Regions from separate parts of the Pseudomonas sp. Z4-20 genome, predicted to be linked through region 3. Evidence: riboswitches for the same ligand, from Rfam matches in the RefSeq annotation. Region 3 holds a riboswitch; each other region holds the start of a gene.
What was found. Region 3 has a riboswitch for cobalamin ahead of cobW (cobalamin biosynthesis protein CobW). Riboswitches for the same ligand answer to the same signal wherever they lie in the genome.

Region 1 (10,662 bases), 100 kb from region 3:
CGGGCAGGCCGGGTAGCCGGGGGCAGGGCGGATGCCGGTGTATTGCTCTTTGATCAGGGCGTCGTTGTCCAGGCTCTCGTCCTTGGCGTAACCCCAATGTTCCTTGCGCACCTGCTGGTGCAGCCATTCGGCGCAGGCTTCGGCCAGGCGGTCGGCCAGGGCCTTGACCATGATCGAGTTGTAGTCGTCGCCAGCTTCCTGATAGGCCTTGGCGACTTCTTCGGCGCCGATGCCGGCGGTGGTGATGAAGCCGCCGACATAGTCGGTCACGCCGCTGTCCTTGGGCGCAACGAAGTCGGCCAGGGAGAAGTTCGGCTTGCCGTCGGTCTTGATGATCTGCTGGCGCAGGTGATGCAGGCGCGCCAGCGGCTTGCCGTCGTCGCCATAGACTTCCAAGTCGTCGTCATGCACCTGGTTGGCCGGCCAGAAGCCGAACACGGCGCGGGCGCTGATGAGTTTTTCGTCGATCAGCTTGCGCAGCATCGCCCGGGCGTCGGCGTACAGCGCGGTGGCCGCTTCGCCGACCACTTCGTCGGTGAGGATGCGCGGGTATTTGCCGGCCAGGTCCCAGGAAATGAAGAACGGCGTCCAGTCGATGTATTCGGCGAGGACGTTCAAGTCGATGTCGTCCAGCACTCGCGCGCCGGTGAAGGTCGGCTTGACCGGCTGGTAGCTGCTCCAGTCGAACTGCGGCTTCTTCGCCACGGCCGCCGGGTAGCTCAGGCGTTCGGTGCGAGCGCTGCGGTTGGACGTGCGCTCGCGCACATCGATGTATTCCAGGCGGGTTTTCTCGACGAACGCCGGTTTCAGTTCCTTGGACAGCAACTGGGTCGCCACGCCCACGGCGCGGGAGGCGTCGGTGACGTAGATCACCGCGTCGTTGCTGTACTTGGGTTCGATCTTCACCGCCGTGTGGGCCTTGGAGGTGGTGGCGCCACCGATCATCAGCGGCAGGTGAAAGTCCTGGCGCTGCATCTCGCGGGCCACGTGGACCATTTCATCCAGGGACGGGGTGATCAGGCCAGAGAGGCCGATGATGTCGCATTTCTGCTCCTTGGCCACCTGCAGGATCTTCTCCGCCGGCACCATCACGCCCAGGTCGACAATGTCATAGCCGTTGCAACCGAGCACCACGCCGACGATGTTCTTGCCAATGTCATGCACGTCGCCCTTGACCGTGGCCATGAGGATCTTGCCCTTGGCCTCCGGCTTGTCGCCTTTCTCCGCCTCGATGAACGGGATCAGGTGGGCCACGGCCTGTTTCATCACGCGGGCGGACTTGACCACTTGCGGCAGGAACATTTTGCCGGCGCCAAACAGGTCGCCAACGATGTTCATGCCCGCCATCAATGGGCCTTCGATGACCTCGATCGGACGGCTGAAGGACTGACGCGATTCTTCGGTGTCTTCGACGATGTGGGTGGTGATGCCCTTGACCAGCGCATGCTCCAGGCGCTTGTTGACCTCCCAGCCGCGCCATTCCTCGGTTTCCGCTTCCTTGACGCTGCCATCGCCCTTGTACTTGTCGGCGATGGCGAGCAGGGCGTCGGTGCCTTCGGGGGTGCGGTTGAGGATCACGTCTTCCACGGCATCGCGCAGCTCCACCGGGATCTGGTCGTAGATCTCCAGTTGGCCGGCGTTGACGATGCCCATGGTCAGGCCCGCCCGGATCGCATACAGCAGGAACACCGAGTGGATCGCCTCGCGCACCGGGTTGTTGCCGCGGAACGAGAACGACACGTTGGACACGCCGCCAGACGTCAGCGCGTACGGCAGTTCGTCGCGGATGTAGGCGCAGGCGTTGATGAAGTCCACGGCATAGTTGTTGTGCTCTTCAATGCCGGTGGCGACGGCGAAGATGTTCGGATCGAAGATGATGTCTTCCGGTGGGAAGCCGACTTCATTGACCAGGATGTCGTAGGAGCGCTTGCAGATTTCCTTCTTGCGCGCCTCGGTATCGGCCTGGCCGGCTTCGTCGAAGGCCATCACCACCACGGCGGCGCCGTAGCGCTTGCACAGCTTGGCGTGCTGGATGAACTGCTCGACGCCTTCCTTCATGCTGATGGAGTTGACGATGCCCTTGCCCTGGATGCACTTGAGGCCCGCTTCGATCACTTCCCACTTGGACGAGTCGATCATGATCGGTACGCGGGAAATGTCCGGTTCGCCGGCGATCAGGTTGAGGAAGGTCACCATGGCCTTCTTCGAATCGAGCATGCCCTCGTCCATGTTGATGTCGATCACCTGGGCGCCGGCCTCGACTTGTTGCAGGGCCACTTCCAGGGCTTCGGTGTAGTTGTCCTCGCGGATCAACCGGGCGAACTTGGCGGAGCCGGTAATGTTGGTCCGCTCGCCGACATTGACGAACAACGAGCTGCGATCAATGGTGAACGGTTCCAGTCCCGATAGGCGGCACGCCCGAGGAATTTCCGGGATCTGTCGTGGCGCATACCCGGCCACGGCCTTGGCAATGGCTTCGATGTGCGCCGGGGTGGTGCCGCAGCAACCGCCGACGATGTTCAGGAAACCACTTTGGGCGAACTCTTCGATGACCTTGGCCGTCTCGGCCGGCAGCTCATCGTATTCACCGAATTCGTTGGGCAGGCCGGCGTTCGGGTGGGCCGATACGTGGGTGCTGGCCTTGTTCGACAGTTCTTCCAGGTACGGGCGCAATTCGCTGGCGCCGAGGGCGCAGTTCAGGCCCACGGAGATGGGCTTGGCGTGGGCCACGGAGTTCCAGAACGCCTCAGTGGTCTGGCCGGAGAGGGTGCGACCGGACGCGTCGGTGATGGTGCCGGAAATCATGATCGGCAATTCGACGCCTAGTTCTTCATAAACGCCTTGTACGGCGAAAATCGCTGCCTTGGCGTTCAGCGTGTCGAAGATGGTCTCGATCAGGATCAGGTCGGCGCCACCTTCGATCAGGCCCTTGGTGGCCTCGGTGTAGTTCTCCACCAGCTCGTCGAAGGTCACGTTGCGGTAGCCAGGGTTGTTCACGTCCGGCGACAGCGAGCAGGTGCGGCTGGTCGGGCCGAGCACGCCGGCGACGAAGCGCGGCTTGTCGGGGGTTTCGAGGGTCTTGGCGTCGGCCACCTGGCGGGCCAGGCGCGCACCTTCCAGGTTCAGCTCGTAGGCCAGGCCCTGCATGCCGTAGTCGGCCTGGGACACTTGGGTGGCGTTGAAAGTATTGGTTTCAAGAATGTCGGCACCCGCGTCCAGGTAGGCTTTTTCAATGGCGCCGATTACGTCGGGACGGCTGAGCACGAGCAGGTCATTGTTGCCCTTGACGTCGCTCGGCCAGTCGGCGAAGCGCTTGCCGCGGTAGTCCTGCTCCTCCAGCTTGTAGCTCTGGATCATCGTGCCCATGCCGCCGTCAAGGATCAGGATGCGTTCCTTGAGAGCTTGCTGGAGAAGATAAAGGCGAGCGCTGCGATCGGACATAGGACTACCTGGAAAAAAGACCATTACGAAGGGCGGGATAATAGCAAACCTGCACGGGATTTGATCATGAGTGACTTTTGCATGAAAACCGCTCATGTTTGCAAGGCCATGCTGGCCCACATCACCTACGGCTTGAGCGCGGCGAAAATGGCAGTCATCCTGCTTGCCGTCGGGTGCTTTCCTGACAAAAATACTAGGACTTTGTCCGGCGCGATGATTGGCGTAAACTGCCGGCAAGCCTGCGAGGAGTTTCCATGACCGCCATTACCATTACCGATGCCGCCCACGATTACCTGGCTGACCTGCTGTCCAAGCAGAACACCCCGGGTATCGGCATCCGCATCTTCATCACCCAGCCCGGCACCCAGTACGCAGAGACGTGCATTGCCTACTGCAAGCCGGGGGAAGAAAAACCTGAAGACACCGCGCTGGGGCTCAAGAGCTTCACCGCGTACATCGACTCGTTCAGCGAAGCGTTCCTGGACGATGCGGTGGTCGACTACGCCACCGACCGCATGGGCGGCCAATTGACCATCAAGGCGCCGAACGCCAAGGTGCCGATGGTCAATGCCGACAGCCCGGTCAACGAGCGTATCAATTATTACCTGCAAACCGAGATCAATCCGGGGCTGGCCAGCCACGGCGGCCAGGTATCGCTGATCGACGTAGTCGAAGACGGCATCGCCGTGCTTCAGTTCGGCGGCGGCTGCCAGGGCTGCGGCCAGGCGGACGTGACCTTGAGGGAAGGCATCGAGCGCACGCTGCTTGAACGCATCCCGGAGCTCAAGGGCGTGCGCGACGTGACCGACCACACGCAGAAAGAAAACGCCTACTACTGATAGGTGTCACTGCCAGCAAGAGCTGTGGCGAGGGTGCCTGCTCCCTCGCCACATGGTTTTTGCCGTCTGATCGATTGTTTCAGGGCCTGTAGAGATGCGCATGGCCGGCGCGGTACAGCGAAGACTCGCTGAACACCTCGTTGCCCAGTACCCGCCCCACCAGGATCAGCGCCGTGCGGCGGAAGCCCTTGGCCTGCACCTTCTCGGCAATATCCGCCAGCGTACCCACCACCCAATCCTGATCCGGCCACGTCGCCCGATGAACCACCGCTATCGGACAATCCGCGCCGTAGTGAGGCAGCAGTTCACCGACGATTTTTTCCAGGTGATTGACGCCCAGGTGGATCGCCATGGTCGTTCCATGCTGCGCCAGGCTGGCAAGTTCCTCTCCAGCGGGCATGGCGGTTTTGTCCGCGTAGCGAGTCAGGATCACACTCTGGGATACGTCGGGCAGCGTCAGTTCGGCACCCAACAGGGCGGCGCAGGCTGAGGTGGCGGTGACGCCCGGGATGATCTCGAAAGGGATGTCCAGCCCCCGCAGGCAGCGGATCTGCTCGCCGATGGCGCCATACAGGCCTGGATCGCCAGAATGCACCCGAGCCACATCCTGCCCATTGAGATGGGCATCCTTGATTACCTCGATGATTTGTTCCAGATGCAGCTCGGCGCTGTTGACCACCTGCTCGGCGCGGTGGCCTTCCAGCACGGCGGCGGGCACCAGGGAGCCGGCGTAGATGATCACGGCGCAACTGCGAATCAGCCGCTGGCCCTTGACGGTGATCAGCTCCGGGTCGCCGGGGCCGGCGCCGATGAAATAAACGGTCATGACCGGTTCCTGTTGAACGATGAAGGCTTGCATGAGCGACGCTCATGATTCGGCGGGCGATTATCCGGCGTTACGATGTCGTCGCCAATGCCAAGGTGGCCTGCGGGCCTTTCTGACGGGTCACCCGCAAGGTTGCGGGCGAAAAACCCAATTGCTCGGCCAGTGCGAGGGCGGCGCTTTCGGCGATGCCGTGGCAGCCGGTACGCTCGAAGGCGATCCGGGAACGGTGGCTGAGCTGCCCTTGATAGCCCGACAACTGTTCGGCAGTGAAACACGTCAGCGGCAGCGCCAATTGCTCCGCCAGCTCCAACAGTCCCGGTTCGTCATGCTTCAGATCAATACTGGCCAGGGCCCGCACCTCATCGAGCGCAATGCCGTGGGCCAGCAGCGTCCGGTCAAGCAATGCCCGCAGCGCACTGGCCGGACAGCCGCGTTGGCAGCCCAGGCCGACCACCAGGATCGGCCCGGCCTTCATGCGTCGTGGTGCGCCTGGCCGCCACGGCGAAACAGCCAGGCGCTGATCAGCCCCAAGGCGAGCCAGAACGCAATGTTGGTCAACTGTGAGGCGATTTTGAACTGACTTTCCAGCGTTTCGGGCGCCAGCATCGAATGAACCTCGGGTTGCGGCGCGCCGATCACGTGGGGCACCAGCAAGGTTGCCAGACCCAGCAGCTTGAGCAGCCAATGCCGACCGAAAACCATCAGCGCGATGCCGACTGCCGTGGACGCCGCCGTGCCGATCCACCACATCTGCCGCTGGGCCAGATCAGCCGCCGCGGTGCCAGGCAATTCCGGCGGCAGGCCGAGGGTTGGCGCCAGGACAAAAGTGGCGTAACCGGCCAGGCCCCAAAGCAAGCCCTGGGACGTACGAGTCGGCGCGCGCAAGGTATACAAACCCGCCAGCATCAGGGCGAAACCCACCGCGACCACCAGGTTGCCTCCGGTGGTGGAGAGTACGCGTTGCCAGCCGTCTTCCGGTGCCCAGGCTTCGGCGTCGTGGGTGTGCGCCGCGCCCGAAGCGTGTTCATGGGCCTCGGCCACCGGAGCGTTTTCGTAGGTTTCGGCCTGCTGGATCAGCGGCGATACCCACAGGCTTTGCAGAAGAGTCAGCAGCAGGGCGGCCAGCAACCCGCTGAAACCGGCGGTCTGGGCGATACGCTTGATCATGTCGGCAGGTCTCAGTGGCAGGGGAACGCGGCGCTGTGCCGTGTGTCGTGGGCCGCGTTGTGCACCGCTTCGATGTGGGAGAAACCGGCGAAATAGACCAGACCCGCACCGAGGATGGAGGCGAAGATCGCTGCGCTCAGGCGCTGGCTCAGGGTGACGGTGCTACTGGTGGTGCGGGCGGTGCTGCTGATGGTCGACATGGCGCTTCCCTCTGGTCTTTTCAGCGGGTAAATCGAGCGCAATGAAAACCCGGGCGAAGGCTTGCCAGGATTCGAACAGCGCCCGCCCACCGCGGGTTTGTTGAGCATGAGTCATGGGCCGGTCTCCGGGCTAACGAGGGGCTGGGCCTTGAGCCTTGCCTGCAAGCATCACCTTCCCATGCGCATGCACAGTGGATTCGACGCTTCGCTCGCTTACCGTTGCGGGGGCAGCACCGGACTGACGTGGCCTTGAAGTAAAGCACACGATTCACCGGTTTCCCGTTTCACCCTGTGAAGGGCACCCGTAACAAGGTGCACAGGAGACCATGGGCGGGGGTGGGCGTCAATGTGTCTGGCGCGCTTGGTGATTTGAGATAGGGTTGAGGCTGGACACCGCGCTCACAGGAGAAACACATGCGCTTTTCAGCCTTGACCCAACGCATCACCGGCGACGGCGCCGCCGCCTGGCAGATACATGATCGGGCGCTGGCCATGCGCGAGCAGGGCAGGGAGGTGCTGTTGCTGTCGGTGGGCGACCCGGATTTCGACACTCCGTGCGCCATCGTCGAAGCCGCCGTCGCCAGCCTGCGGGCCGGCGATACTCATTACTCGGATACTCGTGGTCTGCACGCCCTGCGGGCCAGCATTGCCCGCCGCCATCAAGCGCGTTGCGGCCAAACGGTGGACGCTGGGCACGTCACGGTGTTACCCGGTGCTCAGTGCGCCGTGTATGCCGTTGCGCAATGTTTGCTCAACCCCGGCGATGAAGTCATCGTCGCCGAGCCGATGTACGTCACCTATGAAGCGGTGTTCGGCGCCTGCGGGGCGACAGTGGTGCCGGTGCCGGTGAGCCCCGAAAACGCTTTCCGGGTCGAGCCGTCCGACGTTGCCCGGCTGATCACCTCGCGCACCCGCGCCATGCTGCTCAACAGCCCCAACAATCCCTCCGGCGCCAGCCTGCCGCTGCCCACTTGGCAAGCGTTGGCGCAGCTGTGCATTGATCATGACTTGTGGCTGATCAGCGACGAGGTCTACAGCGACTTGCTCTACGAAGGCGAACACATCAGCCCGGCCGGACTGCCGGGCATGGCCGAGCGCACGGTCACCATCAACAGCCTGTCCAAATCCCATGCCATGACCGGCTGGCGCATCGGCTGGGCCATCGGCCCCGAAGCGCTCGCCGGACACCTGGCGAACCTGTCGCTGTGCATGCTGTTCGGCCTGCCGGACTTCGTCCAGCGCGCCGCCCAAGTTGCCCTTGAGCAGGAATTGCCTGAGGTGGCGCGGATGCGCGAGGAATATAGCCAACGCCGGGACCAGGTGTGCGCGGCGCTGGAAAACTGCCCGGGCCTCAAACCGGTGCGGCCCGATGGCGGCATGTTCGTGATGGTCGATGTGCGTGAGACGGGGCTGGGTGCCCAGGCGTTTGCCGAGCGGTTGCTGGATGGGTATGGCGTGTCGGTGTTGGCGGGGGAGGCGTTTGGGCCGAGTGCCGCGGGACATATTCGGATTGGGTTGGTGGTGGGGCGGACGGCATTGAGTAACGCTTGTCGGAGCATTGCGTTGTGCGCTGCTGAGTTGTGCAAAGTGGTCCCAAGTTAAACAAAGGGCAGAAATGGATCGTGCGCGAGCATATGTAGAACCTTGTTGCAACATCTTGCCGCCCCCCAACGAGCGCCGAATTTAGCCGACAGACGGTCATCAAACCTGTCAGACCTGACAGTAGCCAGATATCTGGGGCCGGAGCTTAATTATCTTCAGCAGAATAATTTGGCTCTCGCTAAGGTGATACAGCTCATGACAAAGCTTCGGTCCACTGTTTCAACTGCGCTTACACCGGGAGTGTTGGCAGAGCCGTTGTCTGTTGAAGGGGTGGATGATAATGACGCAGAAGGTTATGTGCCTCTTGATATATTGAACTCCGGCACGCGGATAGTTATTCCTCTGTGGGCTGATCCGGGACCTAATGATCAACTTTGGGTGCTCTGGCTACAAAGCGGAGTCGAAACTAGAATAGTTGATAGAACTTATCCAGCGATCGTTGTGGATCCCTTTATTTATGAGCCTTTGACACCTGCCCAAATGTCGTTGGACGGCGAGGCGTTTGTTTCCTACCGCGTCTGGAAACGCGGAGGCGGTAATTTTGACGATTCGCCATCACGAAAGTTAACCATCGATCACGCTCCTTTGTTAGTGCTGGCGGAGCCCAGCTTTCCTCATTCCACGTTGTGGGGATATCTGAACAATAAAACGGAGCCTCCACTTATTGTCGGCGTTACTGTAAGAATCCCTCCTGCCATTGGGATCGCTTTGCCAGGAGATCGCAATGAAGTTTATTGGACGGGATATCGGTCGCTAAATGGAAGCGGTGACCCCGTTCAAGGAACGCAAGGAGTATGGTCCAGGATACTGTCTTCAGATGATGTTAATAATGGTTATGAGCTGGTCGTCCCATTTGAAATTTATGTCCGACCGCTCATTGATAATGATTCGGCGCTAGTGTTTTGTCGCCTCTATCGAGGGGGACGATTGGTTGCCATGTCGAAAAAAGGATTGGTGAGAATAGACAGAGTGACACCTGGGGAAAGTGGGCCGACCGGTCTGAGTACAAAATCAATGAACGAAGGAGTAACGGAAATGAGAGCAAAACTACAACCCCCAAAAGCGCGTGCAAATGCAGTATCTACAGGCATTGTAACTGTCGATGCTGCAATCAACGATAAGCTGGCTGATGATTCGATTCCTGTCAGCGTTCTTGACTCGGGACTGTTAATTTTTACCGCTACAAATCTCGCCGATCCTCAGGATGGAGATGAGCTGGAAATTTATTACACCGTGGTGGGTGGCACTGAACAGAAGGTACCAGGATACTTTGATATGGAGCTAATCGCAGGTCGTCCAGACCCGTTCGAAATGGAGGTGGACGCGAGTCTGTTTCCAGAGGCCCCGACGCCTGCCGATCCCACGCGTTACGAAGTTCGTTATGAGTTGTACAAGGGCGGTGGCGGTAACAAAGACGACTCGACGATTGTAGAGTTCGCCATTGACCGTACCGCACCGTTCGAGGTTAAAGTTCCTGCGCGACTGAAAAACAAACCGACACCTGATGTCACGATGACCAATCGGCCCGCCGGACCTGGCTACGTTCTTGATGAAGCCTGGATCACGACAAATCCGAAAATGCTTTGCACCGTGCCCGTCGGTTATCCGCTGCGCCGACTTGATGATGTTTTAAGTTATTATCTGTCTTCGGGTACCACCGTGCTAAAGGTGTTTGAGGGCACAGTGGATGCCACTGGCTCATTCGACGTTGACAGCGCGGAGCTCCGTAATTTACCTAACCTGACTCGGGTCTCTCACGCCTATGAATGGAAAGATTTGCCTGGTAACCTGAGCGCGCGCTCGGATGCTCGACCTTTGTTTGATCTACGGTTGGCACAAGATCCAGAATTACTTGAGCCCAAAGTTCCAAAGACCGACCCGAATCGAACGGTTCCCTTATATCTCGACGACTTCGTGACGGGCTCTGCACCTGTGCTGGCTATTGTCGAACAGCCGCTCCACGGTCTCAGCACGGATGAAATTGAGTTGTTTATTGAGGATGCTTCTGATTCGCTGGTTTTCGAAAGTTTTGGTAAAAAACCTCTAGGTACGGCGAATGTTGAGTTCACCCTTGATTACGTTAAGTTAGCCAGGCTTTTCGACGATTCGACACAACCCAAGGAGGTAAAAGTCTGGTACGAGCACACCCGCGTCGGATCTACTCCGCTTGATAGTCCGGTGATTTACATATTTTTGAATTTTGTGTATGCGGGCCCCGGCAACCCCGATTTACCCGACCTGATCAACCCCGACCTGCAGCTGGTTACAGTGAAAGGGGCTTCCAATACATCTAATATCATTACCCCTGGCGATAGGAATAGCCCCGGTACCATCAGTGTTCCAGTCTGGTTTGGTTTGCCTGATCTCGTAGGGGGTGAGCAAGTCGATTTCTATATTAATGGCACACTGGTTGACACGTTTCTACCCTTTGGTGGAGAGAGCGAATTAGTGGGGAACGTTACGGCAGCGTTCATCAAGGCATTGCCAACAGCTACGGTTAAAGCTTATTGGACGATTAAATACGTTGGTAGTAATAATAATATTATTAAATCGCCTGAGCAGGATGTGGTTGTTAATGCTCAGAAAA
Region 2 (10,662 bases), 840 kb from region 3:
AACCGGTACAACACCACTCCGGGCGCACCGGCCACGGCGAACCAGAACAGCGCGGCGAATACCGCGTCGCTGCCGTTTTCCAGTACCGACTCAGTCGCGGCGCGGGCCACGGCGGTTTCATCCAGCTCAGCGGTTTCGCGGCTGACCAGATAGCCGACACGCTGGCGCGCTTCATCCAGATCGCCCTTGCGCAGCGCCCGCGCCACCGGCTCGACGTGCTCGCCGAGGCTACGCAGGCCAAGGGCGCAGTACAGCGCCAGAATATCCACCAACCAGCCCACCAGCGGTGCCCAGGACAGTGCCGTGGCCAGCAGGGTCAGTGGCAGGACGGCAATGATCCACGCCGTGACGCCATGACTACGCCAGCCGCGCCCGCCGGAATTGAACCGTTGTTCGATACGGTTGGCGAAACGTCCGAAAGCGACCAGCGGATGCCCGCGCCGAGGCTCGCCCAACAGCGCATCCAGCGCGACCGCGGCGGCACTGAGCAACGCCACGCTCATGGCCGCACGCCCCAACGATTTTCATACAGCAATTCGTCGAGCGGACGCGGTTGCGCCCAGCCTTCCAGGGCGAGCATCGGCGCCGGGTAAAAACCTTCTACCGGGCCCAGGCAAAGTATGGCAAACGGCTTGGCCCCGGCGGGCAGGCCCAGCAGGTCGGCCAGCGCCTGGGGCTCGAACAGCGACACCCAGCCCATTCCCAGCCCTTCGACGCGGGCCGCCAGCCACAGATTCTGGATCGCGCAGGACAGCGAGGCCAAGTCCATTTCCGGCAACGTCCGACGGCCGAAGATGTGCCGCTCGCGATTGTCCATCAAGGCCGCCACCAGCACCTCGGCACTGTCGTTGATGCCTTCGACCTTGAGTTTCATGAATTCATCGCTGCGCTCGCCCAAGGCCTCGGCGGTGCGGATGCGTTCCTGCTCCACCAGCTCGCGGATCTGCCCCCGCACGGCGCGGTCACTGATGCGGATGAACCGCCAAGGTTGCATCAGCCCGACGCTGGGCGCCCGATGCGCCGCTTCCAGCAGTCGGCGCAGTAACGCCGGTTCGACCGTGCCGCCGGTGAAGTGGCGCATGTCACGGCGTTCGGCGATAGCGCGGTAGACGGCTTCGCGTTCGGCCTCGGAGAAGGCGTTATCGGTCATTGCCTGCTCGCGCCAATGGGCTCAAGATCCGGCGCAAACAGCGCGGCAACGGCCCTCGGGTTGGACGGGAAATAAAAATGCACGTAGGAAGCCGTCATCCGTCCTTGGCGAAAAACCGCTTCAGCCCCGCGCCCACCGTTAGGGCTGTGACCACGGGCAATCGGCGCCAGCTCAGTGCTGGTCAGGGAGTGATGATAGGTATGCCCGCGCAGGATGCCTTCCGGCAGTTCAACCGACTGCAACGCCAAGGCCGCCAGACGTGTCTGCATCTGCGCATCACCGTGCAACAGGCCGAGCAGCTCGGCGCGAGCGCCTTCGAGGTCGGTCAATGAATCGAGCAGATACAGCATGCCGCCGCATTCGGCGAGCAGCGGTTTGCCGGCTTCATGGTGCGCACGGATCGCCGCGAGCATCGGCGCGTTGCCGGCCAGGGCAACGTGATGCAGTTCCGGGTAACCACCGGGCAGGTAAAGACTGTCCGTCTCAGGCAGGGAGGTGTCATGAATCGGCGAAAAGAAGCGCAGCTCGGCGCCCATGGCCCGCAGCAGATCCAGGCTTGCGCCGTAGGTGAAGGCAAACGCTTCATCCCGGGCCACGGCAATGCGCACGCCGTCGAGCCACGGCTCAACGGCGGCCGGTTCGGGCGCCGCGAATTCGACCATGGGCGGCAGCGCGACTTCACAACTGCTGGCCAACGCCTCGGCGGCGGCGTCGAGGCGAACATCCAGGTCGTTCAACTCGCTGGCCTGGACAAGGCCGAGGTGGCGGCTGGGCAATTCGATGCCGGTTTCCCGCGAGAGCCCGCCGTACCAGCGCAGGCCTTCGGTGAGGCTGCCTTCGAGCAACTGCGCATGACGCAAGGTGCCGACCCGATTGGCCAGCACGCCGGCAAAAGGCAAGTCCGGTTGATAGCGGGCCAGGCCCAAGGCCAGGGCGCCGAAGGTCTGGGCCATGGCGGTGCCATCGATCACGGCCAGCACCGGCACGCCGAAATGCCGCGCCAGGTCGGCGCTGGACGGGGTGCCGTCGAATAATCCCATGACGCCTTCGATCAGGATCAGGTCCGCTTCGGCGGCGGCTTCCCACAGCAGTCGCCGGCTTTCCTGCTCGCCGACCATCCACATATCCAACTGATAGACCGCCGCGCCACTCGCACGCTCGAGAATCATCGGGTCGAGAAAATCCGGGCCACATTTGAATACGCGCACCTTGCGTCCCTGGTTGCGATGCAAGCGGGCCAGGGCGGCGGTGACGGTGGTCTTGCCCTGGCCCGAAGCCGGGGCGGCGATCAGCACCGCCGGGCAGTGGCGGCTGGTCATCGAAGCATTGCTCACAGTTCGACGCCCTTCTGCGCCTTGATGCCTGCTTGAAACGCGTGCTTGATCATGCCCATTTCGGTGACGGTGTCGGCCAGCTCGATCATCTCGGGCTTGGCGCCACGGCCGGTCACGACTACATGCTGCATCGGCGGGCGGGCCTGCAGATCGCCAAGGACTTGATCGAGGTCGAGGTAGCCGTGCTTGAGGGCGATGTTCAGTTCGTCGAGCACCACCAGGCCAATCGATGGATCGCCGAGCAGTTGGCGCGATACGGCCCAGGCCGCTTCGGCTGCGGCGATGTCACGCTGGCGATCCTGGGTTTCCCAGGTAAAGCCCTCGCCCATCACGTGGAAGCGCACCTGCTCCGGGAAGCGGCGGAAAAACAGCTCCTCGCCGGTGCTGTTGCGCCCTTTGATGAACTGCACCACGCCGCACTGCATGCCATGTCCCATGGCCCGGGCCAACATACCGAACGCCGAGCTGCTCTTGCCCTTGCCGTTGCCGGTCAGCACCAACAGCAGGCCGCACTCGTTCGGTGAATTGGCAATGCGCTCATCGATCACGGCTTTTTTGCGCAGCATGCGCGCCAAGTGGCGTTCGTCGCGATCAGGCGTGTCGGTCATGGGGAGCTCTCCGTTTGGGACTGGATAACGGCGGGCGGGCACAAAAAAAGACGGCAAGGAGCCTGGCATCGCCCACCGTGATGCCGTTGGATGAATCAGGCCGGTCTCCGGGCTCATGAGCGGCGTGGTGCCGGGCTGCGCGCCTTCCCATGTCTTGCGACACAGTGGCCCTGTACACAGCGTTTACTCATTTACCGTTGCGGGGGCAGCGCCGGGTTCGTGTGCACTCACCGGCTTCCCTGTTTCACCCTATCGGCCACGGCCATAGAGCACCTGAAACAAGCCGCGAAGGTTAGAGGGTTGGGGGTGGAGCGTCAATTAAAGCCGCCAGCTGTTTCGGTTCGCTACTCGGCCCTGATCAATAAACTGACGCCTATCTTGTGTGAATCTGCGGCAAGTGATATCAAAGAGACACTACGACCCGATATCACAAGAACAAGAGGGCAAATACATGCAAGGCATGATCATCAGCAATCCAAAACTGGAATTCCTGCGCCCGGTGCTGGAACGCTGGTTCGACTGCATCGACCGTTACAACGCCGTGCGCGGCGATAACGACACACCCTACTGGCACGATGAGAAAGCCAACCTCGGACTGCTGGCGGCAGCAGCCTGGATGGCTGAAATGGTCACGCTGCAAAATGCCCCGACCCGCAAACAGAATGAAGAAGGCGAGCGTAACGCCAGCGCCGACCTGCTGATCGCCAGCAGCGACGAACGCGTGTTCATCCAGGCCACGCAACGCTGGCCCAAGGTCAACAACCTGAACCTGACCCAACCGTTGCAAGAAGCCGCCAGCGACGCCAAACGTATCAGCTATGCCAGCGACTTGAAGGTGGGCTGCCTGTTCGTCGCCCCGCAAAAAGTCCAGCAAAGCGCCACGCCCGAAGAGCTGCAGGACATGATTGATGACTTGCAGAAAGAAAACACCTGCGCCGTGGCCTGGTACTTCCCCTACGCCTACCGCAAGTTGCGCAACGAGGCCGGCCATTATCACCCCGGCATCGCCGTGCTACTGAAACAGGCTCATAGCTGACGGTTGAACCATCCCACGGCTACGCTTCTCTATGAATAACCACATGCATTCATAGGGAAGCGCGCATGCTCAAGCCACCGCATCTTTTTATCATCGCCCTTGCTACTGGGCTTGCTGCTTGTGGCGAGTCTTCCACGTTGCAGGTGTCCGACGGTTTCGGCCCGTCGCCGAAACTGCCCGAACCGAACAAGACCCTGATTCCCACGGTGAACATCGCAGAAGCCGTCGGCTGGCCGGATGGCGCCAAGCCAACCCCGGCCCAGGGCCTGCAGGTGGTCGCGTTCGCCGAGGGACTGGACCATCCGCGCTGGCTGTTCGTCTTGCCCAATGGCGATGTGTTGGTGGCGGAAACCAACGCGCCGCCCAAGCCCGACGACACCAAGGGCATTCGGGGCTGGGTGATGAAAAAAGTCATGGGGCGTGCCGGCGCTGGCGTGCCCAGTCCCAACCGCATTACATTGCTGCGAGACGCCAATCACGACGGCATCGCCGAAACCCGGACGATCTTCCTGGAAAATCTCAATTCGCCGTTCGGCATGACCTTGGTGGGGAATGACCTGTACATCGCCGACACCGACCGGTTGATCCGCTTCCCTTACAACGAGGGTGATACGCAGATCAAGGCGCAACCCACCAAAGTCGTCGATTTGCCGGGCGGCACCCTCAACCACCACTGGACCAAAAACGTGATCGCCAGCCGGGACGGCAGCAAGCTGTATGTCACTACCGGCTCCAACAGCAACGTCGCGGAAAATGGCATGGAGGTTGAGCAAGGGCGCGCGGCGATTTGGGAAGTGGACCGGGCCACGGGCAAGCACCGCATCTTCGCCTCGGGTCTGCGCAACCCCAACGGCCTGGCGTGGGAACCCAGCAGCGGGGCGTTGTGGACGGCGGTCAACGAACGGGACGAGATCGGCAGCGACCTGGTACCGGACTACATCACTTCGGTGAAAGACGGCGGCTTTTATGGCTGGCCCTACAGTTATTACGGGCAGAACATCGACGTCCGGGTCGAGCCGCAGAACCCGGACCTGGTGGCCAAGGCTATCGCTCCGGACTATGCCGTCGGCCCTCACACCGCCTCTTTGGGGCTGACTTTCGCCGAGGGCAGCAAGTTGCCCGCACCCTTTACTCAAGGTGCATTCATCGGGCAGCACGGCTCCTGGAACCGCAAACCCCACAGTGGCTACAAAGTGATCTTCGTCCCGTTCAATGGCGGCAAGCCGGTGGGACAGCCTGTGGACGTGCTGACTGGCTTCCTCAGCACAGACGAAAAGGCCCAGGGCCGGCCGGTGGGTGTGGTGATCGATAAGCAGGGAGGGTTGTTGGTGGCTGACGATGTGGGGAACAAGATCTGGCGGGTGTCGGCAAAGTAAGCTGATGCACTCTTGTGGCGAGGGGATTTAGCGAAACGTCGCACCGCCCCGCTGGGCTGCGCAGCAGCCCCTAGCTTTTCAGCGGTTGCTACGCAACCGAGCGGGAGCAAGCTCCCTCGCCACAGAAGCCTCATCAGCCAAGTTGCTATATCTCAGGGATTACGCGCCAGGTGTTCCGGCTGCAGCACACGCTTGGCGCCCAGGTAGGCTTTTTGCCAATACGCCTTGGAAAGACTGTCGAGCTTGACCGTCCCGCCGGTGGCCGGCGCATGGACGAAACGCCCTTCCCCTACGTAAATCCCAGCATGGCTGACCTGGGAGCCGCCATTGGTGGCGAAGAACACCAGGTCACCGCTCTGCAACGCCTCCTTGCCAACAGCTGGCGCGCGCATGCTGATCATTTCCCGCGTGGAACGTGGCAGGGCAATACCGGCAGCGTCACGGTACACGTAGCCGATCAAACCACTGCAATCGAAACCTGAATCGGGCGTGTTGCCGCCCCAGCGATAGGGTGTGCCAACCAGGCCCAGCGCTCGAAAAAGCACGTCTTCGGCGGCAGGAGAAAAAGTTTGGGAAGGCGCAAAAACCACTGGGGCCCGCACCGGCGCAGGCGGTGGGGTGCGGCTTGCGCATGCGCTGAGCAGCGCGGCGAGAAACATGAGAGCGAGGCGGGCCGACGTCGACATAAGCAGAACAATCCTGATCTGGATGCGGCTTTTCTGCCGTGGTGATGGAAACAAAGCCGCCTGCGCAGAGCGCAGGCGGATTGCCATCAATCAATGATCATGGATTCTAGCGCCTATCGGGCAAACTTCAAGTAAGACTTTAAGTTTGCCCCACAAACTGTGTGCTTACTTGCGAGCGGTGACCACAGTCGGTGCCATGGCGAGGGCGCGCTTGGCTTCGATGAAGGTCTTGCTCCAGTAGCTGTCGCCCAGGCTGTCGATTCGCACCCCACCGCTGCGGCGGCTGCTGGAGTGGATGAACTGGTTGTCGCCCAGGTAGATACCGGCGTGGCTGACGCGACCGCGACGACCGTTGGTGCTGAAGAACAACAAGTCACCGGGTTCAAGTTGATTGCGGGCAACCAGCGGGGCTTTTACGTTGATCATTTCGCGAGTGGAGCGCGGCAGGTTCATGCCCGCCTCTTCACGAAACAGATAACCGATGAAACCGCTGCAGTCGAAGCCTGCTTCGGAGGTGCCACCAAAACGATAACGCGTGCCGATCAAGGACATGCCGCGTTCCAGGATGCTGTCTGCCAGAACTGGAAGCTGATAAGGCTTGCTGCCGGCAAAGTCCGCCAGCTCTTTATCGGAGGCCATTTCTTCCTGGAACGCAACGGAGGAAGACTGGGCGATAACGGAATTCTTGACCTGTGGTTGAGGCGCTTGCTGGGTCACTGGAGAGTGGGCAGCGCAACCGAACAACAGGGTAACGAGTGCGAGAGGCACGAGGGGTGCGAAGCGACTTAGCATGGGCACGACCGTGGCTGAAGTAGTAAAGATGGCGAGACTATGCCTTCTATCAACCTCATTTGCAAATTCAATCGATGCAAATGTGACTTCTTGATTTCTCGTTACCATCTAAGCGCTTAGCCCCGTCCTGAACGGGATACAGGCCTTCGACCCAGTAAAACCGCGGGCTTCGCCGGGTTCAGAAGAGGCTTTAAGCCATCATCTGACGACAGTTTTACCAGCCTAAAGTTTCTTTCAAAAAAGGAATGGTCAGCTTGCGCTGGGCCTGGAGTGAGGCCTGGTCGAGACGCTCGAGCAATTCGAACAACGCGCTCATGCTGCGGGTGCCCCGGGTGAGGATGAAATGCCCGACTTCGTCGGTCAGGTGCAGGCCACGGCGCGAAGCCCGCAATTGCAATGCACGCAACTTGTCTTCATCGGAAAGAGGGCGCATCTGGAAAATCAGCGCCAGGGTGAGACGAGACTTGAGGTCCGCCAGTTTTACTGGCAGCTCTCGCGGCGATGTCGAGGCGGCGATCAGCAAGCGCCGACCACTGTCGCGAAGCCGATTGAACAAGTGAAACAACGCCTCTTCCCAATCGGTCTTGCCGGCCACGGCCTGGAGGTCATCCAGGCAGACCAGTTCGTACTGCTCGAGGTTGTCGAGGATTTCAACGCCGCGATCCAGCAACTCGGCCAAGGGCAGATACACCGCCGGCTCGCCCAATTGCTCGAACCGCAAGCAAGCGGCCTGTAACAGATGCGTGCGCCCTACTCCATCCTTGCCCCACAGATAGATCAGGCTCTCGGTCCAGCCAGCGTCGGCTTCGCAAAGCCGCTCGACATAGCCGAGTGCAGCGGCATTGGCGCCTGGGTAGTAGTTGATAAAGGTGGCGTCATCACGCAGACGCACACCTAGGGGCAGCTGAATCGGTTTCATGCTGACTGAACAGTTCCACGGGAACCGTTAGTGGCCTCTGTGTAAAGTGCGCAAAGTTTATACCCGTGACGCGGACCGCACAATGCGCCGGACCACGAGCAAAATCAAAGGTTTGCAGCGGCAAGGGTGCGGAGCATCAGTTTCCCTGACACTCCACCGATCATTCGCCTTACAGATCAGGGTCTTCGACGCCGCTATAGATGTCCGAATCCTTGTACAGATCGTGCACATGGCGCACCAGCACCATGATCACCGCCGCCACCGGCAGTGCCAGCAGGATTCCGGTAAAGCCGAACAACTCGCCGCCTGCCAGGATCGCGAAGATCACCGCAACCGGATGCAGGCCGATACGGTCGCCCACCAGCAGCGGCGTCAGCACCATGCCCTCCAGCGCCTGCCCAACCATGAACACCGCGACGATGCCGACCATGGGATACAAATCCCCACCGAACTGGAACAGCCCGGCGACCAAGGCCGCACCAATCCCGATGACAAACCCCATGTAAGGCACAATGGCCGCCAGCCCGGCGATCAGGCCGATCAACAACCCCAGCTCCAGCCCGACCAGCATCAGCCCTGCGGCATAAATGAAACCCAACGCGACCATCACCAGCAATTGGCCCCGGACGAATGCCCCGAGTACTTCATGGCATTCACCAGTCAACGTCATGATGCGTTCTTCGCGATGACGCGGCAGGAGGCTGCGGATCTTGGCCATCATCAGATCCCAGTCACGCAGCAGATAGAAGGCCACCACCGGAATCAACACCAGGTTCGCCAGCCAGCCGATCAGCGCCAGGCTCGACGCCGTGGCCTGGCTCAAGACCACGCCGACGATATCGGTGGTCTGGCCCATGTGCTCGCTGATCGCAGCCTTGACCTTGTCGAACTTCCAGAAACCGTCGGACAACCCCAGCTTCGACTGCACCCATGGCACCGCGCTGTGCTGCAACCAATCGAGCATCTGCGGCGCCAGTTCGTACAGGCGCACCAGTTGCTTGGCGAGCATCGGTATCAGCACCAGCAACAGAGCGCTCACGATCAGCGTGAACAGCGCGAACACCGCTACCACGCCCCAGGTCCTGGACAGACCGAGTTTTTCCAGGCGATCCACGACCGGATCGAACAGGTAGGCCAGCAACAGCGCAACCAGGAAGGGCGTGAGGATCGGGTGCAACAACCAGATGAACGCAATCAGCAGGGCGACCCCACCCAACCAGAACCAACGCCGCGTGTCGCCCATGAACCACTCCTGACTCTTTATATAGAAAGAAAAACTACCAGCGGAACCGCAGGTTGGCTGCCGGCGCTGGCGTTGGCTGCGCAGGCGCAATCGCTCCATCAGCAGCGGGCTGGACCGCAGGCGTCGGCGCGATGGCCTCTCCGGCGGGTATCTCCTGCAGCTTCGCCAGGGCCAACTGTGCCTTCAACTGCTCTGCGCTTGCGCTGACCTTGTAGACGATCACGTCGCCTTCGACCCGTTGCACTTGCCCACCGAACGGTTCAAGCAACCGCCCCAACGCCGCGTAACGCTCAAGGTTCGTACCTTGCACTTCCAGCAATTGTTCGGTGGCGACACCCGGCTTGGCCACAAAACGCGGCGCCAGGCGTTGGCTCACCGCCAGCATCACGGCATCAGCCAATGCAGCAGGATCGGCGCCCTGGACGCTGCCCTGTTCGCGCTGGTCGCCCAGCCACAGGCGCCAGCTCGCTTGCCATTGGCCGCCCTCTTCCTTGGCATGGACCGCCAGTAACGCGTCGGAACCATAACGCTGCGACACCTCGCGCAATGGCGCCGGGTCGTTGCCTTGCAAGTTCGGCGCCGTGGCGACAATCTGCTCGCTCAAGTCCGCCAGGGGCAGATGCAGCGGCAAACCCCGGTGCTGGGCAGCCCGGCGCAACGGCGTGGCGCTGGCCTGGCCATCGCCGACCAGGCTGGAACCCTCCACCGAATCGTTCAGCCACCAACCCAGGATCGATGGACGATTCGCCCCCCAAAGCGACAGCCCCGCCGAACGCAACGCCCGGTCGGTGCTGGCTGGATCGAAGTCCACCTGCAGGCTTTCCGGAGGGCCGGCCTCGTAGCCATATTGAAGAATGATCTGTTGCGGGTCCTTGCGGATCGCCGCCAGGCCGGGGCTCTGGGCGGCCTTGGCGTCGCCGGTCAGGCGCAACACCAAGGTATCCAGGGCGCGCAACGTCGCCTGGTTACGCTCATCCGGCGCCTGACTGCTGACCGGTTCACGCACTTGATAAAGGCTATTGAGGGTTTCGGCATGGCTCGCCAGGCTGATCAGCGACAAGCAGCCCACAGACAAGAATTTGAACAAACGCATGGAGAATTCCCGGACAAAACGGCTGGCAGCGGCCGTGTGGAGAAGATTGAGCATGGCTGTGACACGGCACCGGGCAAAACATTCAGCCGCCCGATGCAAGTTTCCCACGGTCATCGCCATAGTCGCTTACCGCTACACCTTATACAGACGCGCCGTGCAGTGCCATCACCACAAATATCGGTTTTTTTTGGCGGATATGTCCCTGCCGTCGGCACGAGGATGGCCGCTGCTGCACAAGCCTGATAAAATCGCGCGCCTTCGCAGACCGGCAATGGCTGGGCACCCGGGATAATTCGTACAACGGTTATTCCACGGCCCCGGCGATCGGTCGTTACCCAGAAATCCCCCCTTTAAAGGCCTGGATCATGAGCAAGCAACCCTCCCTGAGCTACAAGGACGCCGGTGTAGACATCGACGCCGGTGAA
Region 3 (10,662 bases):
CAGCGCCACGCGCTTTTCTACGTTGGGCAGGCGCGCCAGGCGGGTCCAGCGCCGGGCCAGTTCGGCGACGAAGTCCATGCGCTCGGGCACCGCCCGGTAGCAGACCACGTCGCTCTGGCTGCGCTCGCTGCGCCAGGCCAGGTCCTTGAAGCTGATGGGACGGCTGATGATCCGGCCATCCAGCTCGGGCAAGGCAATGTGCATCGCCAGGTCGCGCGGCCCCAGGCCCTGCTCGCTGGCGCGCCAGCCGGGTTCATTGTCCTGGGCGCAGATCGCCTGGATCACCGGGATGTTGCGGCGAAACGGTCGCAGGTGCGGTGCTTCAGGGCTCGATTGAGCGAAGCCGGTGGTGTTGAGAATCACGTCCGCCTCTATCTCTTCCAGCCAATCTTCCACCCGTGCCAGGCAGCCGGGTTCCTTGAGGCTGGCCACGGCAATCGGTAGCGGATTCAGCCCTACCGCTTGCAGGCGCTGGCAGAACACGTCGATGAAGGCCGTGTTCGCCGCTTGCAGGTGAGAACGGTAGAACAGCACCGCCGCGACCGGTTGTTCGGCCTGCCAGTCGGTTTGCCAATCGTTCAGGGTCGCGTTGGTTTTTCCAGGATGGTAGATCGCCGTGCGCGGCAGCGGCTGCGGTTCGGCCCACGGGTAATCGCGACCAAACCATTGGCTGCCGAGGTGATGAAACAAGTTCAGGGCGTTCCCCAATCCACCCTGGCGCAAAAACTGCCAGAGTCGGTCGCGATCCTCGAAGGGCACATTGCTCAGTTCGCTGAGCTCCGGATCGGGGCGATCATCCCCCGGCACCAGGATCAGCTTCACGCCGCGCCCGGCGAGTTCCATCAGCCGCTCGATGCCGTAGCGCCAATAGCCGATGCCGCCATGCAGCGACAACAGGATGACCTTGGCATGACGCAGCACGTCGTCGATGTACAGATCCACGGAGGCGTGGTTCTGCACCTGCATCGGGTTGGCGAGGCGAAACTGCGGGTAGTCATCCGGCAACTGCCGCGCCGCTTCGGCCAGCAGCGCCAGGCTGGAGTCGCCGCTGCACAGGATCACCAGCTCGGCGGGGGTTTGCCCGAGGTCGGCGATGTTGTCATCCGACACAAATCCGCCGGGCTGGGTCCTGAGCAGGTGCATGGCTTAGGCGCTGAGGGCAGCGCGCAACTGCGCTTCGAGCAGGCCGGCATCCAGCGCCTGACCGATCAGTACCAGGCGCGTAACCCGCGCTTCATCGGCGCCCCACTGGCGGTCGAAGTGTTTGTCGAAACGGGTGCCGACGCCCTGGATCAACAGGCGCATCGGCTTGTTCGGGATTGCCGCAAAACCCTTGACCCGCAGTACGCCATGCTGGACCACCAGTTGCGTCAGCGCGTCCAGCAGCAGGCTTTCATCGGCCTGGGGCAACTCGATGGAAATCGAATCGAAGGCATCGTGATCGTGGTCGTCTTCATCGCCGTCATGGTGGTGATCGTGATGACTGTGACGCCCGTCGATGTGTTCTTCGGAGCCGGCGCCCAGGCCGATCAGCACGTCCAGCGGCAGGCGACCGCTGCTGGCTTCGATGACCTTGACCGCTGGCGGCAGTTCTTCGGCGACTTCCAGACGGACTCGGGCCAGGTCTTCGGGGCTGATCAGGTCGGCTTTATTGAGGATCACCAAGTCGGCGCTCGCCAGCTGATCGGCGAACAGCTCGTGCAGCGGTGATTCGTGGTCCAGGTTCGGGTCCAGCTTGCGCTGGGCATCGACCTGGTCGGGGAACGCGGCAAACGTGCCGGCGGCCACGGCTGGGCTGTCGACCACGGTGATCACCGCATCGACGGTGCAGGCGCTGCGGATTTCCGGCCACTGGAACGCCTGGACCAAGGGCTTGGGCAATGCCAGGCCGGAGGTTTCGATGAGGATGTGATCAAGGTCGCCGCGCCGGGCGACCAGCTCGCGCATCACCGGGAAGAATTCTTCCTGCACCGTGCAGCACAGGCAACCGTTGGCCAGTTCATAGACGCGGCCGTTGGCTTCTTCTTCGGTGCAACCGATGGAGCACTGCTTGAGGATTTCGCCGTCGATGCCCAGCTCGCCGAATTCGTTGACGATGACCGCAATGCGCCGGCCCTGGGCATTGTCGAGCATGTGCCGGAGCAAAGTGGTCTTACCCGAGCCGAGGAAACCGGTGACGATGGTGACGGGGAGTTTGGCCAGTGTTTTCATCGGATGCCCTTTGGCAAGGTGGCGGGCAAACGGGACGACAACCGCAGGCAGGCACGCGCGGAAGATTTCGCCACCGGATCACCCCGCCCGGTTGTAGTGAGAATCTGTTGTCGAGGCAGGTCTCCTGGCTTTCGGCGGGCCAGTCCGGGCTTGTCTTGCAAAGCCTTGCACTGGCGTTTCCTGCGCCTTCCCGTGCGCCTTTTTTACAAAGGACTTGCACAGTGGCCTGGCAGGAACGTCACCGTTCACAGTTGCGGGGGCAGCCGCGGCTTGGACCGCGTTCCCTTCTTAGCTTCGGCGCACGCCAAAGAACCTCGAAGGCGCAAGGCTACGCAGGGTGTGCAGGCGGGTCAATCTCTGGAAGGCAATCTCCCGGCGGCCGAGGCGCCGCGGCGAGATCAACGGGCCGCCACGCGCCAGAGCCGGGCGATGCGGGCCACGCCAAAAGGCGTCTTTCATTTTTTTGTTCTCCGGTTCCGATGCACGGCATGCTGCCCGATGACCCAGGGGCTGACGCTGGTCCAGCGCACAATATTCCTGAAGCATTATCAGCCAATTTCACAAAGCGGTTGGATCCACGCGGCGGTTCTGGTATTTGATTGGACCTTTCCCATCGATAAAAAGGATCTTGTCCATGAGCTACCGCACGCTGGGTCATTCCGGGTTGCAAGTCTCAACGCTGACCCTGGGCACCATGATGTTCGGCGAACAGACCAGCACCGAGGATTCACTGCGGATCATCGGCAAGGCCTGGGACCAGGGCATCAACTTCATCGACACGGCCGACGTCTACACCAACGGCCGGTCCGAGGAAATCGTCGGCGAGGCGATCGCCAATCATCGCCATGAATGGGTGCTCGCCACCAAGGTCGGTTTCGGCCCGCCGGACGGCATGCCCAACCGCAGCGGCCTGAGCCGCAAGCATCTGTTCAATGGCATCGAGGCCAGCCTGACGCGCCTGGGCACCGATTACCTGGACATTTATTACCTGCACCGCGAAGACCACAACACGCCGTTGCAGGTCACGGTGTCGGCCATTGGCGATCTGATTCGCCAGGGCAAGATCCGTTACTGGGGCCTGTCGAACTACCGCGCCTGGCGCATTGCCGAGGTGATTCGCATCGCCGACGACCTAGGCGTCGACCGGCCGGTGATCAGCCAGCCGTTGTACAACATCGTCAATCGCCAGGCGGAAACCGAACAAATCGCCGCTGCGCAGAACTACGGCCTCGGCGTGGTGCCCTACAGCCCCCTCGCCCGTGGCGTGCTCAGCGGCAAATATGCGCCGGACGTGGCGCCGGACGCCAACAGCCGCGCCGGCCGCCAGGACAAGCGCATCCTGGAGACCGAATGGCGGGTCGAGTCCTTGCGCATTGCCCAGCAGATCCAGCAATACACCCAGGAGCGCGGCGTGGGTATCGTCGAGTTCGCCATCGCCTGGGTGCTGAACAACCGCGCCGTCACGTCGGCCATCGTCGGGCCGCGCACCGAGGAGCAGTGGGACGCGTATACCAAGGCACAGGCGGTGCAGATCACGGCGGACGACGAAGCCTTCATCGATTCGCTGGTGACGCCGGGGCATGCTTCGACACCGGGCTTCAATGACATGAGCCATTTCGTGCCGGGGCGCGTGCCGCGTACGTCGTAACTTACACAGAGATCACCGTGGCGAGGGAGCTTGCTCCCGCTCGGCTGCGCAGCAGTCGCTCTTTTGGGGCCGCTACGCGGCCCAGCGGGAGCAAGCTCCCTCGCCACGGGTAAACGGCTCTCTTTTTGCAGTCCCAATAACAAGAGGCACCCGTGTCCAAAGGCATCGCTCTATCGGTCTCGGCCTCCGCCCTGTTCGCCGTCATGTACTACTACACCTCGCTGCTCACACCCCTGACCGGCCTGGAGATCTTCGGCTGGCGCATGCTGCTGACGATGCCGTGCATGACGGCCTTCATGCTGGTCTCGCGGGAGTGGAAATTGGTCTCGGATCTTGTCCAGCGCCTGGTCGCGACACCGCAACTGCTGCTCGGGGCGATGGCCTCTTCGGCATTGATGGGTGCGCAGCTGTGGCTGTTCATGTGGGCACCGCTCAACGGCTACAGCCTGGACGTGTCGCTGGGGTACTTCCTGTTGCCGCTGTCGATGGTGCTGACCGGCCGTATTGCCTATGGCGAACGCCTCTCGCGCTTTCAGAAAATCGCCGTGTTCTTCGCCACCCTCGGAGTGCTCAACGAGCTCTACCAGGTCGGCGGGCTTTCCTGGGCGACGTTGCTGGTGGTGGTGGGTTACCCGATCTACTTCATCTTGCGCAAACGCCTGCGCACCGACAACCTGGGCGGGCTCTGGTTGGACATGACGCTGATGCTGCCGTTGGCATTGTGGTTCGTGCAGAGCGGTGAACAGGGTTTCGGCGTCTTCGATCAATACCCGTGGCTGTCGCTGCTCATCCCGGTACTGGGCGTCATCAGTGCCTCGGCGCTGGTGGCCTACATCGTTGCCAGCCGGCTGCTGCCGTTCAGCCTGTTCGGACTGTTGAGCTATGTCGAGCCGGTGCTGTTGCTGGGCGTCGCGCTGCTGTTGGGGGAAAGCATTGAGGCGCAAGAATGGCTGACCTACATTCCCATCTGGATGGCGGTGGCGGTGCTGGTGTTCGAAGGGTTCAAGCATCTGGTGCGACAGCGGCGCAGAGCCTGAAGGCCAAGCACCCACCGGAAAATAAAAAACCCGCCAGGCATCACAGCCAGGCGGGTTTTTTCATGAGTCAGGCATCACTCGGTGGCAAGCACGCCACGACGCACCTGGTCACGCTCAATCGACTCGAACAGCGCCTTGAAGTTGCCTTCGCCGAAGCCATCGTCACCCTTGCGCTGGATGAATTCGAAGAACACCGGGCCCATCAGGGTTTCCGAGAAGATCTGCAGCAACAAGCGCCTGTCACCCTGCTCGGAAGCGCCGTCCAGCAGAATGCCGCGCGATTGCAGTTCATCTACCGGTTCGCCGTGGTTCGGCAGGCGGCCTTCGAGCATTTCGTAGTAGGTGTCCGGCGGCGCGGTCATGAAGCGCATGCCGATCTTCTTCAGCGCATCCCAGGTTTTGATCAGATCGTCGGTCAGGAAGGCCACGTGCTGGATGCCTTCGCCGTTGAACTGCATCAGGAACTCCTCGATCTGCCCGGCGCCCTTGGACGACTCTTCGTTCAACGGGATGCGGATCATGCCATCCGGGGCGGTCATGGCCTTGGACGTCAGGCCGGTGTATTCACCCTTGATGTCGAAGTAGCGGATCTCACGGAAATTGAACAGCTTCTCGTAGAAGTTCGCCCAATAGGCCATGCGTCCGCGATAGACGTTGTGCGTCAGGTGGTCGATGATTTTCAGGCCCGCGCCGACGGGATTGCGGTCGACACCTTCGAGGAACACAAAGTCGATGTCATAGATGGAGCTGCCTTCGCCAAAACGGTCGATCAGGTACAACGGCGCGCCGCCGATGCCTTTGATCGCCGGCAGATTCAGCTCCATCGGACCGGTTTCGATATGGATCGGCTGGGCACCGAGTTCCAGGGCGCGCTGGTAGGCTTTTTGCGAGTCCTTGACACGGAACGCCATGCCGCACACCGACGGGCCATGCTCGGCGGCGAAGTAGGACGCCACGCTATTGGGTTCGTTGTTGAGGATCAGGTTGATCGCGCCCTGGCGATACAGGTGCACGTCCTTGGAACGGTGCGTGGCGACTTTGGTGAAGCCCATGATCTCGAAGATCGGCTCCAGGGTGTTGGGTGTTGGGGACGCGAATTCGATGAATTCAAAGCCCATCAGGCCCATCGGGTTTTCGTATAGATCTGCCATGTCGGCGCCTCATCATGCTCAATCAATTAACAAGAAACGTTAGTTGCCAGTGATGCTGAGGGCACGCGGTGGCGCGCAGGAAATACCACGAACGCTGCGGGCGAGGTAGTCGCCGTAGATCAGTTGAAACCCAAGTATCTTCATTGTCGACCCAAGGCTCTTGCGGGCGAGGCTTCTGCTGCCAGAAGACGTTATTCTTATATGCGTAACCGGATTCTACACAGCGTAACCATGTTTGTCCGCCTTGGGTATCAAATCGCCTTTGCGGTCGAACGCGCAAGCGGTTTGTTGCACAGGAAAATTCCCGTCAGGATCAGCCCCCCGCCTACGCACATCATCGCCGTAAGCCGTTCGTCGAGTAGCAACGCACCCAGCAATACCGCCGTCAACGGATTAAGCGCGATGAACACCCCGGAACGGGTCGCGCCGATTTTGCGGATACCGTCATACCAGGCGATATAGGCCAGCGCCGAGCCCAGCACGCCGAGATACAGCAGGCTCAGCCATTGCCTGATATCCAGGGCTAACAAAGCACCAAAATGGATATCGCCACTGGCGGCACACGCCACCCACAACATCAAGGTGCCCAGCAGGATCGACCAGGTGACAGTCTGCAGAGGGCCCAGACTTTCACTCAGGCCCTTGGAAAACAGCGAATAGATCCCCCAGCCCAGCACGCAGCCGAAAATCAGCACGTCACCCATCCAACCCTGTCCCGTGGTCTGCAGCACGGACGGATCACGGTTGACGATCACCAACCCCGCCCCGCCGATGCACAACAGGATGCCAGCGACTTTCAAGCGACCCAGCCGCTCCTTGAACAGGCACCAGGACGCCACCCCGATCATCGCCGGGTTCAACGCCACAATCAGCGAGGCACGCGACGCATTGATGTGCTGCAAGCCGTAAAAGAAGCACAGGTTGTAGACAAAGATGCCGAAGAAACCCAGCACCGCCAACCAAAGGCCCTGCTTCAGGCTGGGCTTGGCCAAGGGGATACGGGCCAGGCCGAGAAACATCAGCAACGCGATACTCGCCAGCAGAAAGCGCAGGCTGGCGGCAAACATTGGGGCCAGGGCATCGGAGAGGATCCTGCCGGCGACGAAGGTCCCGCCCCAGATCATGGTGACCATGGCGAGTTTCAGGTAGACCGGCAGATCGGAAGGTGTTGGAACGGCATGTTCGCGAGAGATCATCGCTTCACCCAATTTGAGATTTATTCGAGTCCCGTATCACCGGGATGATGTATGGTCGGCCTCATGCTTCATCATCGTAAAATGAGCTTTTACTCATGACCCTGACCCAACTGGAAATCTTTTCGCTGGTCGCCGAACTGCGCGGCTTCACTCCGGCGGCCATACGGTTGGGGATCGGTCAGTCCGCGGTGTCGCACGCCATCAAATCCCTGGAACAGGAATTGGGCGTCGAATTGTTCCGACGCCATCAATCCCTTGTGGAGCCCAGCGATATCGGCCAGCAACTGTTGTTGCGGGCCCGAGCGATGCTCGGACTCGCCAATACCTTGCGTCAGGAAGCCGCCGACGCCCGGGGCATGCGACGCGGGACCTTGCGCATAGGCTCGTTCGGCCCGACTTCCTCGATGAAATTGCTCCCGACCATCCTGCGGCGCTACCGCGCCTTGCACCCGGGAATCGAGGTGCATGTCGACGAAGGGCCGGACCGCCAGGTGCTGCAATGGCTGGATGAACGGCGTATCGACGTTGGTTTCGTGGTGCTACCCGAAGAACGCCTCGATACGTTCGCCTTGACGGAGGACCAGATGGTCGCCCTGTTGCCCGCCACCCACCCCCTCGCCGCCCGAGCCAGCCTTGAGCTCAGGGAGCTGTGCAACGACCCTTTCATACTCACCGAGGCGGGCTCGTCGGAACTGGTCTGGCGGCTGTTCAATAGCGCCCGACTCACTCCGAACGTACGCTATCGCTGCTCGCAACTGCTCAGTACGCTGGATATTGTCAGCCGCGGGGACGCGGTGAGTGTGGTGTCTGAAGGCTCGTTGCCTTCGATCGAGAATCCAGGGTTCGTTCTTCGGCCGCTATCGCCTCCGATTCCAAGGCAGATCGGCCTGGCCGTGCTCGACCGCCGTCAGTCCTCGCCAGCGACGCTGGCGTTTATCGAGCTGGCCAGGACACTACACCCGGTCTAGCGTGGCGCTTGCCCGCCGCGGCGAAGCTTGCTCACTGGCGGACATGCTTGAGTTATAAATAAATCGATGGCGAAAAGATCATAACTTTCGATCACCTTATCGGCGTGTATCTAATAGCCAGATTCCGCCGCCAACGTCTTGACGTGGGCGGCGTGCCTGAGGTGAATCGCTACTGTTGTTACATAACGAAAAAGTTACGATTTACACTTTTTGATTTAACTACTACAATTTTTTCTGCCTGTACCAGACAGCAGGAGAGTCATTAATCACCGAGTCGCTACAAGGCGCTGGGCTTATAGCTTTGTTTGCGGTTGGTATCAGCCATATATTTTGATTGGAGTAATGATATTGTCCAGACTCGCTGAATTTCGCAAAGCCGAAAAGGCCCTTCAAGAGCAGCTCGCGCAGCTGGAAGCCTTGAAGAATGACGCCGGGCTCAAGAAAGAAATCGAATTCGAAGAGAAGCTCCAGGGGCTGATGAAGACTTATGGCAAGGGCCTGCGCGACATCATCGCGATTCTCGATCCGAATCCATCCAAGTCAGGCCTGTCGCCGGCCAAGACGCCGAAGACCCGGCGTGCCCGTGTCGTCAAGGTGTACCAGAACCCGCATACTGGCGAATTGATCGAAACCAAGGGCGGCAACCATCGCGGCTTGAAATCCTGGAAAGAGGAGTATGGTGCGAGCACCGTTGATTCCTGGTTGCGCAGCTGAGAGCCACTACAATGCAAAAGCCCTGACGTAGACTCAGGGCTTTTTTATGGGCTGAACTTCTGGCTTGCTTCGAGCGCATTACGCCGAAGGTCTTATAGTTTCAGGCTATTTCGTACTGACTGTATTTCATCCTGGCTTTCAACAAATACCTGCGCCTGTCCGGCGTAGGACAACACGTAGGCGCTCCCCTCGCTTAATGCTGCGACCAGCGTCTGCGACAATACATGACTGCCGTTCTGCGTGATTGTGCAAGTGGTTTCCAAAGCGTTGACGCCGCCCAACATGGAAGCGTGAATCTTAGTGCATACACTTTGATATCCGCCTTGGAAAAAATCCTTTTGAATGGACTTGCGCATTTCCAGCAACACGCCTTGCAAGTTGACTTGGTGACTGGCCTCCACGGGTGTGGTGGTCAGCTCCATGACCATTACCGCATTGCCTGAAGGGTCGTTCTTGGTCGCACGCTGCCGGGTGGTGCCCGGTGGTGTCACGGGAGCTGACGCGTCGGCAGGGAGCGACTCGATGAGCCAGCCCTGGGGCCAGGTAACCTGCGGTTCGGCCGCACTGGCCCCAAGACTCGCAGCGATGACAAACAGCGGGACAACCAGCGAAAGGAACGGTCGAAACATTGCGTTGCACTCACGGACCAATCGTCAAGTTTGAAGCGCGCCGCACCGCCAGGCAATAGCCAGGTTTGGCGATGTCGCGCCCCTTGCGTATCATGGACACACCTGCAAGGAAGCCGTCTGACGCAAGCCCAGGACCGTCGCGCCAAGCGTGCGACGCCGTTTGCCCCACTTATTTTCCGGAGGGCCCATGAGCCTGCACGAACTCAACACTTTCCCTGGCGTCACCGCCCAGCCCGACGCCGCAACGGCCAAGTTCGTCTTCAACCACACCATGCTGCGGGTCAAGGACATCACCAAGTCCCTCGATTTCTACACCCGCGTGCTGGGTTTTTCCCTGGTGGAGAAACGCGATTTCCCAGAAGCCGAATTCAGCCTGTATTTCCTTGCGCTGGTCGACAAGAACCAGATCCCGGCGGACGCTGCGGCGCGTACCGAGTGGATGAAATCGATCCCCGGCATCCTCGAACTGACCCACAACCATGGCACCGAAAACGACCCGGCATTTGCCTACCACAACGGCAACGCCGACCCACGCGGCTTCGGCCACATCTGCATCTCGGTGCCGGATGTCGTCGCCGCCTGCGAGCGCTTCGAAGCGTTGGGCTGCGACTTCCAGAAGCGCCTGAGCGATGGCCGCATGAAAAGCCTGGCGTTCATCAAGGATCCGGACGGCTACTGGGTCGAAATCATCCAGCCCGCACCGCTGTAGACGCCTCGCCGAAAAAAAACCCCATGGGCCGAAACTCATGGGGTTTGGTTTTTCCAGCGGCTGGCGTCAGGCCGGCGCGGAGGTGCGGATCAGGTGATCGAAAGCACTCAGCGAAGCCTTCGCGCCCTCGCCCACGGCGATGACGATCTGCTTGTACGGCACGGTGGTCACGTCACCGGCGGCGAACACACCCGCAATCGAGGTCTCACCCCGGGCATCGACGATGATCTCGCCACGCGGTGACAGCTCGACGGTACCCTTGAGCCAATCGGTGTTAGGCAACAGGCCGATTTGCACGAAGATGCCTTCCAGCACGACGTCGCGCACTTCACCGCTTGGACGGTCCTTGTAGCGCAGGCCGTTGACCTTCTGCCCGTCACCGGTCACTTCGGTGGTCTG

Region 1: it holds a riboswitch for cobalamin, as region 3 does, so the genes downstream of both, J3P82_RS15625 (CbtB domain-containing protein) here and cobW (cobalamin biosynthesis protein CobW) in region 3, are expected to answer to the same signal.
Region 2: it holds a riboswitch for cobalamin, as region 3 does, so the genes downstream of both, cobO (cob(I)yrinic acid a,c-diamide adenosyltransferase) here and cobW (cobalamin biosynthesis protein CobW) in region 3, are expected to answer to the same signal.

What each region holds. Positions count from the first base shown of each region.
Region 1 covers NZ_CP071641.1:3,446,495-3,457,156, reverse strand. Annotated here, with positions in the region: gene metH (methionine synthase) at 1-3,441, opposite strand, end outside; gene nfuA (Fe-S biogenesis protein NfuA) at 3,696-4,280, shown strand; gene cobM (precorrin-4 C(11)-methyltransferase) at 4,360-5,106, opposite strand; gene J3P82_RS15635 (cobalamin biosynthesis protein) at 5,177-5,581, opposite strand; gene J3P82_RS15630 (CbtA family protein) at 5,578-6,273, opposite strand; gene J3P82_RS15625 (CbtB domain-containing protein) at 6,285-6,473, opposite strand; cobalamin riboswitch at 6,573-6,794, opposite strand; gene J3P82_RS15620 (pyridoxal phosphate-dependent aminotransferase) at 6,888-8,075, shown strand; gene J3P82_RS15615 (hypothetical protein) at 8,271-10,662, shown strand, end outside.
Region 2 covers NZ_CP071641.1:4,188,886-4,199,547, forward strand. Annotated here, with positions in the region: gene cbiB (adenosylcobinamide-phosphate synthase CbiB) at 1-503, opposite strand, end outside; gene bluB (5,6-dimethylbenzimidazole synthase) at 500-1,150, opposite strand; gene J3P82_RS19115 (cobyrinate a,c-diamide synthase) at 1,147-2,469, opposite strand; gene cobO (cob(I)yrinic acid a,c-diamide adenosyltransferase) at 2,481-3,092, opposite strand; cobalamin riboswitch at 3,174-3,384, opposite strand; gene J3P82_RS19125 (hypothetical protein) at 3,544-4,128, shown strand; gene J3P82_RS19130 (PQQ-dependent sugar dehydrogenase) at 4,194-5,504, shown strand; gene J3P82_RS19135 (C40 family peptidase) at 5,657-6,190, opposite strand; gene J3P82_RS19140 (C40 family peptidase) at 6,356-6,982, opposite strand; gene hda (DnaA regulatory inactivator Hda) at 7,197-7,901, opposite strand; gene J3P82_RS19150 (AI-2E family transporter) at 8,071-9,144, opposite strand; gene J3P82_RS19155 (DUF2066 domain-containing protein) at 9,179-10,237, opposite strand; gene purM (phosphoribosylformylglycinamidine cyclo-ligase) at 10,603-10,662, shown strand, end outside.
Region 3 covers NZ_CP071641.1:3,345,705-3,356,366, forward strand. Annotated here, with positions in the region: gene cobN (cobaltochelatase subunit CobN) at 1-1,143, opposite strand, end outside; gene cobW (cobalamin biosynthesis protein CobW) at 1,147-2,211, opposite strand; cobalamin riboswitch at 2,309-2,543, opposite strand; gene J3P82_RS15075 (hypothetical protein) at 2,500-2,670, opposite strand; gene J3P82_RS15080 (aldo/keto reductase) at 2,846-3,859, shown strand; gene rarD (EamA family transporter RarD) at 4,012-4,896, shown strand; gene hppD (4-hydroxyphenylpyruvate dioxygenase) at 4,971-6,047, opposite strand; gene J3P82_RS15095 (DMT family transporter) at 6,299-7,243, opposite strand; gene J3P82_RS15100 (LysR family transcriptional regulator) at 7,339-8,211, shown strand; gene J3P82_RS15105 (histone-like nucleoid-structuring protein, MvaT/MvaU family) at 8,560-8,925, shown strand; gene J3P82_RS15110 (DUF4946 domain-containing protein) at 9,018-9,554, opposite strand; gene gloA (lactoylglutathione lyase) at 9,742-10,263, shown strand; gene ahpF (alkyl hydroperoxide reductase subunit F) at 10,330-10,662, opposite strand, start outside.